Regions from separate parts of the Caballeronia sp. AZ10_KS36 genome, predicted to be linked through region 2. Evidence: predicted binding sites of a transcription regulator. Region 2 holds the regulator's gene; the other holds the start of a gene.
What was found. Region 2 encodes LexA, which represses DNA repair genes until DNA is damaged. Its sites were predicted from a motif close to ACTGTATNNNNATACAGT; they were not measured.

Region 1 (6,747 bases), on a different contig from region 2:
ACACGTATCAAGCCGTGGCTGGATGCTGCAGATCTGCGGTCGCGGGACATTGTGGGCGGCCGCGTTGCGCTTTTCCTGGACGTCGATGCCGGTCGCCCTGCCGATGCGTGGCTCACGGAACTATTGCGCGACTGATTAGAGGCGTACGCGTGTTAGGCGAACTCTTAAGAATAGTCGTTCGCAGCCGCTAATAGGGTCTACCGTAAGACGACGCTCATCGCCATGTACCAAGAAGAACCAGTGCTTTCCGAATTCATCGCTGCCGGTGACGAGATCAACCTCGCGCTGCTGGAGATCGATTCCAGAGAATTCGCTACTGCTGAGGACCGCAGTCTCGCGCAACGGGCAGTGTTTACCGACGTGATGGCCAAACGCGGCCTGCCGGATCGTCGGCAAGCGGTGCTATGCCACGAGATTAGCGCCCTAGTTGCGAATCGGCCAATCATGACTAGCCTCTTCGACTTTGTTGAGTTGAAGGCGTTGTGCATGCTCCGAGTTGCGCCGTCGCTTGTCGACCGGTTCATCGCGGTAAAACGTGACAATCCAGCTTTCGGCCTAGGCGAGATCATGGCGGTAGCCATCGAGGCGCGCGAGCACCACCAATGGGGACACTATTGGCAGAAGTAAAGCAACGATATGCGGTCGGCGAGTGGGACTCGTGATGGGCCAGCGACCCGTACATGAAGCACCGGTTCGTGCTTGACCTTGAATCGCGCACCGTGATCGCCGGCGAAGACCGCGTTCGCCGTCACTGGTGGTCGATGCGTCTTGTGCACGTCGCCTATATGCAGCAAATCCTCAACGGAATGTTCGCTTCCATATAGGACGAGCCGGAGGAATTCGGCTTCGTTCGTCAGACGGACATTCCATCATGGGCGACTAAAGCGTGGCCGTGGCCGCGGTTGCCTGACGTCGAAGAGGCCGAGCAGATGCTCGACAATCCCGACGTCCCGCTTGAACGCGACGAGTCTGGCTGCATCATCTTTCCGCCCCACTTCGTTGCCGCCGGGCAAAAATAGTTACAGAGAGCGCGGCGGCCGCAGCGACGCGCGGCAGTCGAACTTGCGGGCACTGCTTGTTTTCCTTTGACAGGCGATCGGTGGCCGAGGCATATAAACCGACGGCTGAACAGAAAGCCGTCGTAAGTGCTGGCGGCGGCCCTTGTTCAGTCTTGAACTTCCAGCGGCGGGATGTTGGGGGCCCGCCAGCCATAGGTTTCACGCATGCCGACGATGAAACGACGCACCGTCTCCTGCGCCAGCCCCCAATCACACAGTAGCTGAGGGTGCAGATAAACCGGCGGCGTCGCGTCTTCCCCCGTCAACGAAAGACACATAAAGAGGCTGTTGCGCCCCAGCTCTGCCTTCTCGCGTTCAATCTGGTCGATCCGTTCGAACTGCGCCTTGAAGTCAATGCCCCGATCCGTGCCCCGATCAATCCTGTCCGGCGGCATCATGACGCGGATTGATTCATCTTGAAGTTCCTGCCAGCGCTTGCCTTCGTCGGGCGTATATGTGCGCGAAGGGAGAGAAGGCGCGATGCGGTGCGCCGTCGAGTCGCGATAGAGCGTCCCATATTCATGAAACCAACGGGTCGTTTCGGGTTCGTCGAGATATGCCACAAGGTTCGGCGGAATGAAGGGGCGGCACGCTTTCTTGAACAGTCCGATACTTTTGGGCGCAAGGGACTGCTTGGCTTCGAGCAGGCACACCCAGGTCACGTTATCGAACAGCGCATAGACGTTCATGGCGAATGCCTGAAACTGGATGCCCACATCGCAGCATTCGTCGTGGCTCAGGAAATTACGGCGACCCGGCGGATAGAGCGCGAAGATATTGGCGACGGATCGCTCGATCGATTGCAGGCGGCGGCCGAGCCCCTGGTTCGCGAACGTCTGGGCCCGCGACACGGTGAGCTGCCCGGCAAGATGACCGAGGTCGAATTTAACGCGCGCGTTTCCGTTGCGCAGCTCGCGGATTTGGTCTTCGAAATCGCGGACCTGCTCCGCCGAGTACCCGTGTTGTTCGTTGTTCTGCCCTACAACTTCCGTCACGCCCATCTCCTCTCGCCCACTGTTCGCCCTGACGACTCCCAAGCCGAGGCCGCGCCTATGTCGATTAACAAAAGAGGATGCTATCAGCTCCTCTCAGATGAAAGGCCGCGCAGCCTGGGTGGAAGGCGAAAAACGACTTCCGCTCCAAGATGTTGTACGGTCGGCTGACGTTGGACGAAGACGACATGCGGCTGCTGTATGTACGTGCCGAAGGCCGCTCCCGGATAAACGGTCAGGCCGCTTTTGCCTGCAACGCCGCGTCGCGCTCGAGCGCTGCTTTCGCGGCTGCCTTCGTCTTGCCGGCGCGCGACGGCGGCTGGCAAATGCCGCACACCATTGAGTGCGATGGGTCATGTGCATGCGCGACGAACTTGCCGCGACAGCGTGTGCATCCCGCGAGACGTAGGATTCCGGCGTCCCTGAAACGGATATACGTCCAGGCGCGCGTCAGGTCCATCTGCAATGCCTCCCCGTTCATCGTGAAGTGCTCGGCATACAGCGCATAGGCGCGCGTCAGCAGCTCGACAGGATCCAGCCCTTCGGCATTTGCTTCGAGGAAGGCATAGACGTTCGCGAACATCGACGTATGAATGTTCGGCGCCCACGTCAGATACCAGTCTTCTGAGAACGGCAGCATGCCCTTCGGCGGCGACGCGCCTTTCACTTCGCGATACAGGCGAATCAGCCGATCGCGTGAAAGCGTCGGGATCTCCGACTCCAGCACTTGCATGCGCGCACCGAGCTTGATCAGCGCGATCGCGCGCATGACCTGCGCGGCTTCGCTCGCGAGACTCTTGGAAGACGTGATCGTGCTCATGGTCAGGCCGCGAGCAGCGCTTCGTTGGACAGGGCCGTCGCCGGCGCATCAAGGCTGCGGCTTGCGAGGCCACCGAGCATTTCATCGGCGCTCATGCGAAAGAAGCAAAGCAGTTGCGATGACGACGCTAGCTTGTCCGCCTGTGCCGGCGTGAGCTTGAGGAGCGTGTCGGCGATTTCGGCCGACAGCCCGAGGTGCGCCTGTGCGGCCTCGCGGTCCGATGCCAACACCCGCCGCGCGAGCGTCAGATAAGACAGGTTCAACTCGCGGATGGAAGAAAGATCGTAGCTGGCGTGTGTCATGGCTGGCGTACCGGAAGTGGCTGTGACCGTATGCGTCGGGAGCGCCTTGAGCGACAGCGCAAGCGAATTGTCTGTTCAAAAACTTGGCTCTGCAACAGAAAGTTACATTCGCAAACCTTTGCATCACCAACTTACGCCGACGCAATCGTTGTCACTGGTTAGCGACTGCCTCCGCATAGGCGCGAAACGAGCCATCGGCGCGCACTGTTACCGCATTGCGCGCGGAGTTTTCGCTTGCTATCCGCAACTTTCACGTGTTTTATGCTCGTCATGCAAAGCCGGGACAGGCGAGTAACAATTGCCGCGTAACGGTTTTACCGCGGTTATTGCGCGACAGTGTTACCACCGCTTACGTTTGGCGGATAGATATGGTTGGACGAAAGCGTCGTCGCGATGGTGTAGACTACTGTACAAACATACAGTACGGGGTTGAACATGGGAGCGTTGGCCCTCGAAGACATTCACCCGAGCATTTGGCGCGGCTCGCAGCTCGCCTCCGCGCGCGCGAACGTGTTGCCGTGCGGGTCGCTGGAATTGGCCGCTGAGTTGCCGGGAGGCGGTTGGCCGAAAGGCGCATTGACCGACTTGCTAGTGCAGCAGCCGGACGTCGGCGAACTGCGATTGCTTTTGCCCGCGTTGAAGGCGGTCGCGCAGCGGCGCATCGCCCTTCTCCAACCGCCGCACCGTTTCCAGCCTGAAGCCGCAGCCTATTGGGGCCTGCCCGAGACGTCGGTCAACGTGGTGCGCGCGCAAAAGACAGCTGATGCACTGTGGGCGGCGGAGCAGATTCTCCGGTCCGGTACGTTCGGCGCTTTGCTCTTCTGGCAAACCCACGTTCGCCCCAAAGCGCTCCGGCGCCTGCACCTCGCCGCGCAGACCGGCGAGTCGCTGTTTTTCATGATCCGGCCACTTGCCGCCGCGAGCGACACGAGCCCTGCTCCGCTACGTGTGGCCGTGCGCCCGGCGCGCGACAGCGTGTCGTTGCAGTTCGTTAAGCGCCGCGGCCCCGCACGCGACGAGCCGCTCGTCGTTGGATTGCCCCATTCGCCTATCCTGTTGAATCGCCATGCAAGTGTGGATCGGCGTATATCTGCCGCACCTCAGCCGAGAAGTCTTCCAGCCGAACTGGTCGTCCACGAGTGAGGCTGGCTTCGGTCCGGGCTTGGTCGTGCTCGATCACGAGCGTGTCGTCGCGCTCGATCAGGCAGCGCACGAGGCCGGTGTCCGCATGGGCATGCGCAAGGGCGGCGTCCTGACGCTCGCGCCGGACGCGCGCATGCACGACAAGGACGAGCTCAAGGAGCAGCAGGCCGTCGCCGATGTGGCCACCGCCCTGATGCAATTCAGCCCGCAGGCATCGATCGCCGAGGAGCAGACCGTGCTCGTCGACGTGTCGGCGAGCTTGCGCCTCTTTGGTGGCGTGCGCGCGCTGCGCCGCGCGATCCGCGCCTCGCTCGCCGCGTTCGGCTTCACGGTTCGCCTGAGCGTCGCACCCACCGGCCAGAGCGCGTGGCTGATGGCGCGCTATCGCGGCGGCCACCGCCTTTCCATTCGCTCGCTCATGCGCCAGTTGCCGCGCTTGCCCGCCCTGCTGGTGCTGGAAGCACGGCGCTACGCCGACTGGTTCGACGGTCTCGGATGCGCGAGCGTCGCGGACCTGCGTCGCTTGCCGCGCGCGGGCCTCAAGAAACGCTGCGGTGTGGCGCTTATCGACACGCTCGACCGCGCTGTCGGCGAAGCCCCGGAACTCTACGAATGGGTACAGACGCCGCCGTCCTTCAATGCACGCATCGAACTGCCGGACCGTGTCGAGCACGCCGAAGCTGTCCTCTTTGTGGCGCGGCGGCTCATCGTCCAATTGACGGGTTGGCTCGCCAGTAAGCAACCGGCGCTCACGCGGTTTTCCATCGAGCTTGAGCACGAACGCGGGCGCGCGGCCTTGCCGCCAACGAAGATTGAGGTTGCGCTTGCGGAGCCGACGTGGCACGAGGAACACCTGACGCGATTGCTGAAAGAGCGGCTTGGCCGCGTCGAACTGGCGGCCGCGGTCATCGCCGTGCGCGTCGAAGTGAATGACGTTGAAGCGGCGGCACCGCCTTCCGATACCCTTTTTCCGGAGCCGGGCGGCAGCGCCGCCGACCACAACCGGCTGATGGAATTGCTCGTCGCACGCCTTGGCCACGAGAACGTCTTGCGCCCGGCCCCCGTCGCGGACCATCGGCCCGAGATCGTCGGGAACTGGGTGCCGGTCACGAGCGACGTCAAAGGCTGCCCGTTGCCCGGCGATCAGCCGCGCCCTTCGTGGTTGCTTGAGACGCCTGTCCAGTTGATGACGCGCCAGCACAGACCGTTCTACGGCAGTCCGCTGCGCACGGTCTCTCCGGGCGAGCGCGTGGAAGCCGGATGGTGGGGAGGCGAGCTCGTTACGCGCGACTATTTCGTCGCGGAAGCCGACGACCACACCTGCTACTGGATCTACCGCGAGCGCGTCGGCAGCCGCGACGAAGAGGACCCTCGATGGTTCCTGCACGGCCTCTTCGGGTGACACGATGGACGCTTTTTCGTCGATGCTGCCCGGCTATGCCGAGTTGCAGTGCTTCTCCAACTTCACTTTCCTGCGCGGCGCCTCGCACGCAGAAGAACTGATCCTGCGCGCGGAGCAGCTGGGCTACCTTGCGATTGCCATTACGGACGAATGCTCGCTCGCCGGTATCGTGCGCGCGCACGTTGCCGCGAAGGAAGCGAACATCCGCCTCATCGTCGGCGCGCACTTCCAGTTGACCAACGCCGGCGGCACGCCTGCCCTCGCCTTCACCGCGCTCGCGATGAACCGCAATGGCTATGGGAACCTGTCGGAACTCATCACGCTTGCCCGAACGCGCACATCAAAGGGCACGTACCTGCTGTCGCCCAACGACTTGGCGCGGCCGGAAGCGCCATACGACCACCTGAAGGGCTTGCCCGACTGTCTCGTCATTCTCTCGCCCGAATATCCAGCGAAGGAAGAACGGCTCGACGCGCAGGTCGAATGGCTCGCGCGCACGTTCGAGGGCCGCTGCTCTGTCGCGCTCACGCTGCACGCCGGCGCGATGGACGACATCCACCGCGGCATCGTCGAGTACGTCGCCGACCAGCACGGCGTGCCGGTAGTCGCGACGGGCGCAGTGACGATGCACGTGCGCTCTCGCAAGCCGCTGCAAGACACGCTCACCGCCGTGCGCCTGAACCGCTGCATCGCAGAGTGCGGCTTCGAACTCGCGCAGAACGCCGAGCAGCATCTACGCGCCCGGCTGCGGCTTTCCAACCTCTATCCGGCGCGGGCGCTTGCCGAGACGCTGACGATTGCGAGTCGCTGCACCTTCTCGTTGGATGAACTGCGCTATGAATATCCGGACGAACTCATCCCGGAAGGCACCACGCCCACCGCCTATCTGCGGCAGGAAACGTACATCGGTGCGCACCGGCGCTTTCCGGCAGGCATACCACATAAGGTGCAGACGCAGATCGAGCACGAGCTATCGCTCATCGCCGAGCTTCGGTACGAACCGTACTTCCTGACGGTGTACGACCTTGTG
Region 2 (6,747 bases):
TGCACCGATACCGCGTGCGCAGGAACAGCGCCCGTGCGGCTCGTGCGCCGTTGCAGGAACCATTGCAGCGTGTTGATGAGGAGCAGCATCAGGAACGACACGCACAGCATGACGACGGCGAGCGCAGTGGCGCCCGCATAGTCGTATTGTTCGAGCTTCGTGATGATGAGAAGCGACGTGATTTCCGACTTCATCGGCACATTGCCCGCGATGAAAATCACCGAGCCGTATTCGCCGAGTGCGCGCGCGAACGCCAGCGCAAAGCCGGTCAGAAGCGCCGGAAAGAGCGACGGCAGCACGACGCGGCGAAACGTCAGCCAGCGCGTCGCGCCGAGGCACGCGGCGGCTTCTTCCTGCTCGCGTTCGAAGTCTTCCAGCACCGGCTGCACCGTGCGCACGACGAACGGCAAGCCGATGAACGTCAGCGCCACCAGCACGCCGAGCGGCGTGAACGCGACCTTGATGCCGAGCGGCGCGAGATACTGCCCGATCCAGCCGTTGCCCGCATACACGGCCGCGAGCGAGATGCCCGCCACAGAAGTCGGCAGCGCGAACGGCAAATCGACGATGGCGTCCACGATGCGCTTCATCGGAAACGTGTAGCGCACGAGCACCCACGCGACGAGAAAGCCGAACACCGCGTTGATGAGCGCCCCGCCGAGCGCCGCGCCGAAGGTCAGCCGGTACGACGCCAGCACCCGCGGCGATGTCACCGCGCGGACGAACTGCGCCCAGTCGAGCGTCGCCGTCTTCGCGAACGTGGCGGCGAGGGGTATCAACACCACGAGGCTCAGATACGCGAGCGTGATGCCGAGCGTCAGGCCGAAGCCCGGTAGCGCGCTCGGCTTGCGCAAAGTGAAAGTCGTCATCCTTGCTTTCGTCCTGTTCCAGTGCGCCGGGGAGCGCGTGTCATCGAATGCTTGTGTGACCGGCGGCGTCATGGCGCGCCGCTTCGGTTTGCTTACGTTTTGCGCTTATTGCGGTTGATAGATCGAGTCGAACACGCCGCCATCGGCGAAATGCGTCTTCTGCGCCTTGGTCCAGCCGCCGAACGTGTCGTCGATGGTGTAGAGCTTGATCTTCGGGAACTGCTTCGTGAGGTCGGCCGGCACCTTGTCCGAGCGCGAACGATAGAAGTTGCGCGCGGCGATCTGCTGGCCTTCGTCGCTATACAGATACTTTAGATACGCCTCGGCGAGCTTGCGCGTGCCGTGCTTGTCGACGACCTTGTCCACCACCGCGACCGGCGGCTCGGCCAGAATGCTCACCGAAGGCACCACGATCTCGAACTTGTCCGGACCGAATTCCTTCAGCGACAAAAACGCCTCGTTTTCCCACGCGATCAGCACGTCGCCCTGGCCGCGCTGCACGAAGCTCGTCGTAGCGCCGCGCGCGCCGGAGTCGAGCACGCCCGCGTTCTTGTACAGCTTCGCGACGAAGTCCTTCGCGGTTTGCTCATTGCCGCCCGGCTTGTGCTGCGCGTAGGCCCACGCGGCGAGATAGTTCCAGCGCGCCCCGCCCGATGTTTTCGGGTTCGGCGTGACGATGGAGACGCCCGGCTTCGTGAGGTCGTCCCAGTCCTTGATGTGCTTCGGGTTGCCCTTGCGCACGAGGAACACGATCGTCGACGTGTACGGCGAGGCGTTATCCGGCAGGCGCTTCTGCCAGTCGGCGGCCACGAGCCCCTTGCCCGCGAGCGCGTCGATGTCGTAGGCGAGCGCGAGCGTGACGACGTCCGCCTGCAGGCCGTCGATGACCGCTCGCGCCTGTCCGCCCGAACCGCCGTGCGACTGCTTGAACGTGACGGTCTCGCCGGTTTCGGCCTTCCACTTCTTGGCGAATGCCTGATTGAAGTCCTGATACAGCTCGCGCGTCGGGTCGTACGACACATTCAGAAACGACGTCTGCGCGTGTGCTTGCGTGCTCATCGCCACAATCGCGCCGATGCCCGCCGCCGTCAGCGCAAGCGCCGTCAACGCTTTGCGTGCTTTGGTCCCCAATCCCGCTTTCGTGCTTTGCATTCCCCGTTCTCCGTCTTATCCAATTGACGGAATCAGTCTATCGGCGGGCCTATATGAACAGAAATAATCGTTTTTCAGTCTTTTATATCCAAAGCTGCTAAAGCCTGAGGCGCGCGCTCATGTGGCGTGGCACGTCGGCCCGTGTTGCGGTTTCGCGCGGAACTTAAAGTAATGCTTGAAAAGCGCGGAATACTGTATAAAAATACAGTCATCTGTTGATCCATACAGTGCACGAGAGGCCCGAGCCAGTGACCAGAACCTCAAAACTTACCGCGCGTCAGCAGCAGGTCTTCGAACTGCTCCAGCGCGCAATCGAGCGCACCGGCTTTCCGCCGACGCGCGCGGAGATTGCCGCTGAGCTGGGCTTTAGCTCCGCGAACTCTGCGGAAGAGCATCTGCGGGCACTGGCGCGCAAGGGCGTCATCGAACTGGCGGCGGGTTCGTCGCGCGGCATCCGGCTGATTGGCGACGCAGGCCGTTCAGAAGACGCCCCGCACCAGTTCACGTTGCCGCACGCGAGCATCATGCAGCTCTCGCTGCCGCTCGTGGGCCGTGTCGCAGCGGGCAGTCCCATCCTCGCGCAGGAGCATATTTCGCAGCATTACGCGTGCGATCCCGCGCTGTTCTCGAGCAAGCCCGACTACCTGTTGAAAGTGCGCGGCTTGTCGATGCGCGACGCCGGCATTCTGGATGGCGACCTGCTCGCCGTTCAAAAACGCACCGAGGCGAAGGACGGACAAATCGTCGTTGCGCGGCTCGGCGACGACGTCACGGTGAAGCGTTGGAAGCGACGTCCGGACGGCGTCGAACTCATCGCGGAGAACCCGGACTACGAGAACATTTTCGTACGGTCCGGCAGCGGAGACTTCGCGCTGGAAGGCATCGCAGTGGGCCTGATCCGCTCGGGCGAATTCTAGTCAGCGGCGGCAGCGCGCTTTCAAGCGTCGCTGAGCGCCTTTTCACGCCACGCACGACGCGGCGCGTTTCGAGTACATCAAGCACGGACGGCAGCCGCTCGCGGCATGCCGGGGTGCGTCCTATCGTCTGGAGAGTCATGATGGAACGTTTTGCCCGTTTGCTGCCCTTTCGCCGGTTCGGCCGTCTGCGTCATCTACGTGCGTTGATTCCTTGCGGCGCCGCTGCGCCTTCGCGAGCCGAAGCTGCGCCGGATCTCTTCGATTCCATGCCCGCGCTGCCGTCTCGCCAGCCTGCGTTCGCGCGCGTGTCGCTGACGCAGACGGTCCACGCGGAGCCGCCGCGGAGTGCTCCCGTGCGCGTCTATCGAAGCGAGTCGCGGCTGATCCTGGTCGGCAAGATCAGCGAAGTGTCGCGCATGATCGACCGCTGCATCGACGAAGAGCGCGCCGGTCTCACGGGCGGAACGGTGGCGTGAACTGGCGGCGGGTCGGGGAATTTGTCGTGCGTCGGCGTGGTCCATTCTGCATTGACCTTTGCTGAAGGCTTGACCGTCGCATGTCCCGCACCGCTCGTTTGGTTGTCGCCACGCTCGCCGCCGTATTGCTCGTGGCGGCGCTTGGCTTCGTCTACGCGTCGCCGTATATCGTGCTGGACCGCGTCAAGCGCGCCGCCGACGCGCGAGACGCCCAAACGGTCAACGACTACGTCGATTTCCCCGCGTTGCGCGCGAGCTTGAAGGATCAGATCGCCGCGCTGCTCACGCGGCGCATCGACGTGCAGAAGAGCGGCAACCCGCTCGCGATCATCGGCGCGATGATCGGCGCGGCGCTGGTCGGCCCGCTCGTGGATTCGTATGCGACGCCGGACGGAGTCGCCGCCATCCTGAACGGCATACCGCCGCGCGGCAATCCCGGCGAACGTCCGCCTGCGGCGGGCCGAGCCGATGCAAATGCGTCCGCGCCGGCGAGTGCGTCCAATCCGGCTCCGCAACCGCCGCAAACGACGGCCGGCTATCGCGGCATCAACACGTTCGTCGTGACGTACCAGCACGGCGCAGGCGATGCTCGTTATTCCGCCATCTTTCACCGCAGCGGGCTGGTGTCGTGGAAGCTCGTTGCTGTCGACCTCAACGGCTGACGCGCCTTCGCAATCCGTCGTCGAAAGCTCACGCGCCCGCTTCGGCCTTCGCCGGCTTCGCGGCATACGCAGCGGCATCTTCCGCTTCTGCCGATTCGCCTGCCTGACAGACGGCAACCAGAATGCTGCACGACACGCGATCGAGCAAAGGCGTGTTCCCCGCGCCCATCCACCAACGAGCGAGACCGCTCCGGCAGCGGTGCCCGACGACGACGAGATCGACCTTGAGGCTGTCGGCCAGCGCGGCGATTTCGTCGATCGGATGGCCAAACGCGAAGTGCCCCTGCGCTGACAAGCCGCGCTCGCGCAGCCACTCGACGCCTTCCTGCAGAATATCGCGCGCCGCTTCTTCGAAGCGCCCGCAGGCCATATCGGTCAGCAATCCGGCGCTCTGCGCAATGCTCGACCGCATGTCGACCACCGCGAGCACATGCGTTTCCGCGTTGAGGTCGAGCGCGAGATTCGCGCCCTGGCGCAGCGCCTTGCGGCCCTCTCTGGAACCGTCGTAGCACAGCAGAATCTTTCTGTAGCTTGTCATGATGCCTCCCTGCCGCAGCGCAGATTGACTGCGGCGTAACTTCATGATCCTGTGCAGCGCCAGACGTGGCAACGATGGAAAACGCTAACTTCACGCAATAGCGCGCCGCACCCGCGCAACGTTGGACTCATGACTAGCTGGCCGCGTGCCAGATTGCGTCGAAGCCCGTCGCACAAGGCTTCGCGGCTTTCGGCATGCTCGCACGACTCGCCCGGCGCACCGCTTCTGCCCGCGCAAGCGCCGCGCCGGTGCATTCGATTACACTAGCTCGCTGACCTTTCCCCGGCAGGAAACGCATGACACAGCGCACCACGCGCGAGCACGCGCCCGAATCGGCCGACGCGCCCGCCATCGAATTCAGCGAAGTCATCAAAAGCTACGGCGCGAAGAACGTCGTCGACGGCCTGTCGTTCGACGTGCGCCCCGGCGAATGCTTCGGCCTGCTCGGTCCGAACGGCGCGGGCAAGACGACGACGCTCAGGATGCTGCTCGGCATGACGTCGCCCGATCACGGAAACATTCGGCTCGTCGGCGAACCGGTGCCGTCGCGCGCGCGTTTCGCCCGCGAACGCGTCGGCGTCGTGCCGCAGTTCGACAATCTCGATCCCGACTTCAGCGTACGCGAGAACCTCGTCGTCTTCGGCCGCTACTTCGGCATCGCGGGCGCGCGCATGGACGCGCTCGTGCCGTCGCTGCTCGAGTTCGCGCGGCTCGAAAACAAGGCCGATGCGCGCGTCGGCGAATTGTCCGGCGGCATGAAGCGGCGGCTGACCTTGGCGCGCGCTCTGGTCAACGATCCCGACGTGCTGATCATGGACGAACCGACCACCGGTCTCGACCCGCAGGCGCGCCATTTGATCTGGGAGCGTCTGCGCTCGCTGCTCGCGCGCGGCAAGACCATGCTGCTCACGACGCATTTCATGGAGGAAGCCGAGCGCCTGTGCGACCGCGTCTGCGTGATCGAGGAAGGCCGGAAGATTGCCGAGGGCCGTCCGCGCGACCTGATCGCGTCGGTGATCGGCTCGGACGTGATCGAGATTTACGGCCCCGACCCGCAGGCGCTGGCCGCCGAACTGCAACCGCTCGTCGAGCGCATGGAAGTGAGCGGCGAGACGCTTTTTTGCTACGTCGACGACCCGCAAGCCGTGCACGCGCGCGTCAAGGGGCGCGAGGGCGTGCGTTATCTGCATCGACCGGCGAATCTGGAAGACGTTTTCTTGCGGCTGACCGGCCGCGAAATGGTGGATTAATCGCGATGGAAACCTTCGATCAGCCGCGCGTCGCAAGCAAAAAGCCCAGCGAGACGCACCCGCGCGACGCCGCGCCGCTCACCAACGCGCTGCCCGCGAACGCGACGCACTGGATGTCGGTCTGGCGGCGCAATTACCTCGTCTGGAAGAAGCTCGCGGTCGCCTCGATGATCGGCAACCTCGCCGACCCGATGATCTATCTGTTCGGCCTCGGGCTCGGTCTCGGGCTGATGGTCGGCCACGTCGAGGGCGTGTCGTATATCGCGTTTCTCGCCGCGGGCACGGTGGCCTCCAGCGTGATGATGTCCGCGAGCTTCGAAGCGATGTACTCCGGCTTCTCCCGCATGCATGTGCAGCGCACGTGGGAAGCGATCATGCACACGCCGCTCACGCTCGGCGATATCGTGCTTGGCGAAGTCGTGTGGGCCGCAAGCAAGTCGGTGCTCTCGGGCGTCGCGATCATGCTGGTCGCGGGCGCGCTCGGCTACGCCAGTTTTCCGTCGATGCTGCTCGCGCTGCCCGTCATCGTGTTGACCGGGCTGGCGTTCGCGAGCACCGCGATGATCGTCACCGCCATCGCGCCGAGCTACGACTTCTTCATGTTCTATCAGACGCTCGCGCTCACGCCGATGCTCCTGCTCTCCGGCGTCTTCTTTCCGGTCGCGCAACTGCCCGCGCTCGCGCAGCATGTGACGCAGGCGCTGCCGCTCGTACACGCCGTCGAACTGATCCGCCCCGCGATGCTCGGCCGCCCGCTCGACGGTTTCGCGCTGCACGCGGGCGTGCTGGCCGCTTATGCCGTGCTGCCGTTCTTCATCTGCGCGTGGCTGTTCCGCCGTCGCATGATGAAATGAAAAACGGCGATGGACCGTCGCGGTTCATC

Region 1: imuA (translesion DNA synthesis-associated protein ImuA) is a predicted target of LexA. The motif match lies at 3,578-3,595, and genes of this name have one in related genera.

What each region holds. Positions count from the first base shown of each region.
Region 1 is NZ_JALQDQ010000045.1:3,430-10,176, forward strand. Features, by position in the region: gene NCR35_RS27275 (hypothetical protein) at 1-135, shown strand, start outside; gene NCR35_RS27280 (hypothetical protein) at 223-627, shown strand; gene NCR35_RS27285 (hypothetical protein) at 1,166-2,053, opposite strand; gene flhC (flagellar transcriptional regulator FlhC) at 2,286-2,870, opposite strand; gene NCR35_RS27295 (flagellar transcriptional regulator FlhD) at 2,873-3,172, opposite strand; gene imuA (translesion DNA synthesis-associated protein ImuA) at 3,608-4,315, shown strand; gene NCR35_RS27305 (Y-family DNA polymerase) at 4,239-5,717, shown strand; gene NCR35_RS27310 (error-prone DNA polymerase) at 5,722-6,747, shown strand, end outside.
Region 2 is NZ_JALQDQ010000013.1:215,628-222,374, reverse strand. Features, by position in the region: gene cysT (sulfate ABC transporter permease subunit CysT) at 1-869, opposite strand, end outside; gene NCR35_RS07740 (sulfate ABC transporter substrate-binding protein) at 975-2,021, opposite strand; gene lexA (transcriptional repressor LexA) at 2,270-2,938, shown strand; gene NCR35_RS07730 (hypothetical protein) at 3,079-3,414, shown strand; gene NCR35_RS07725 (DUF2939 domain-containing protein) at 3,495-4,076, shown strand; gene NCR35_RS07720 (universal stress protein) at 4,105-4,614, opposite strand; gene nodI (nodulation factor ABC transporter ATP-binding protein NodI) at 4,911-5,864, shown strand; gene NCR35_RS07710 (ABC transporter permease) at 5,870-6,718, shown strand.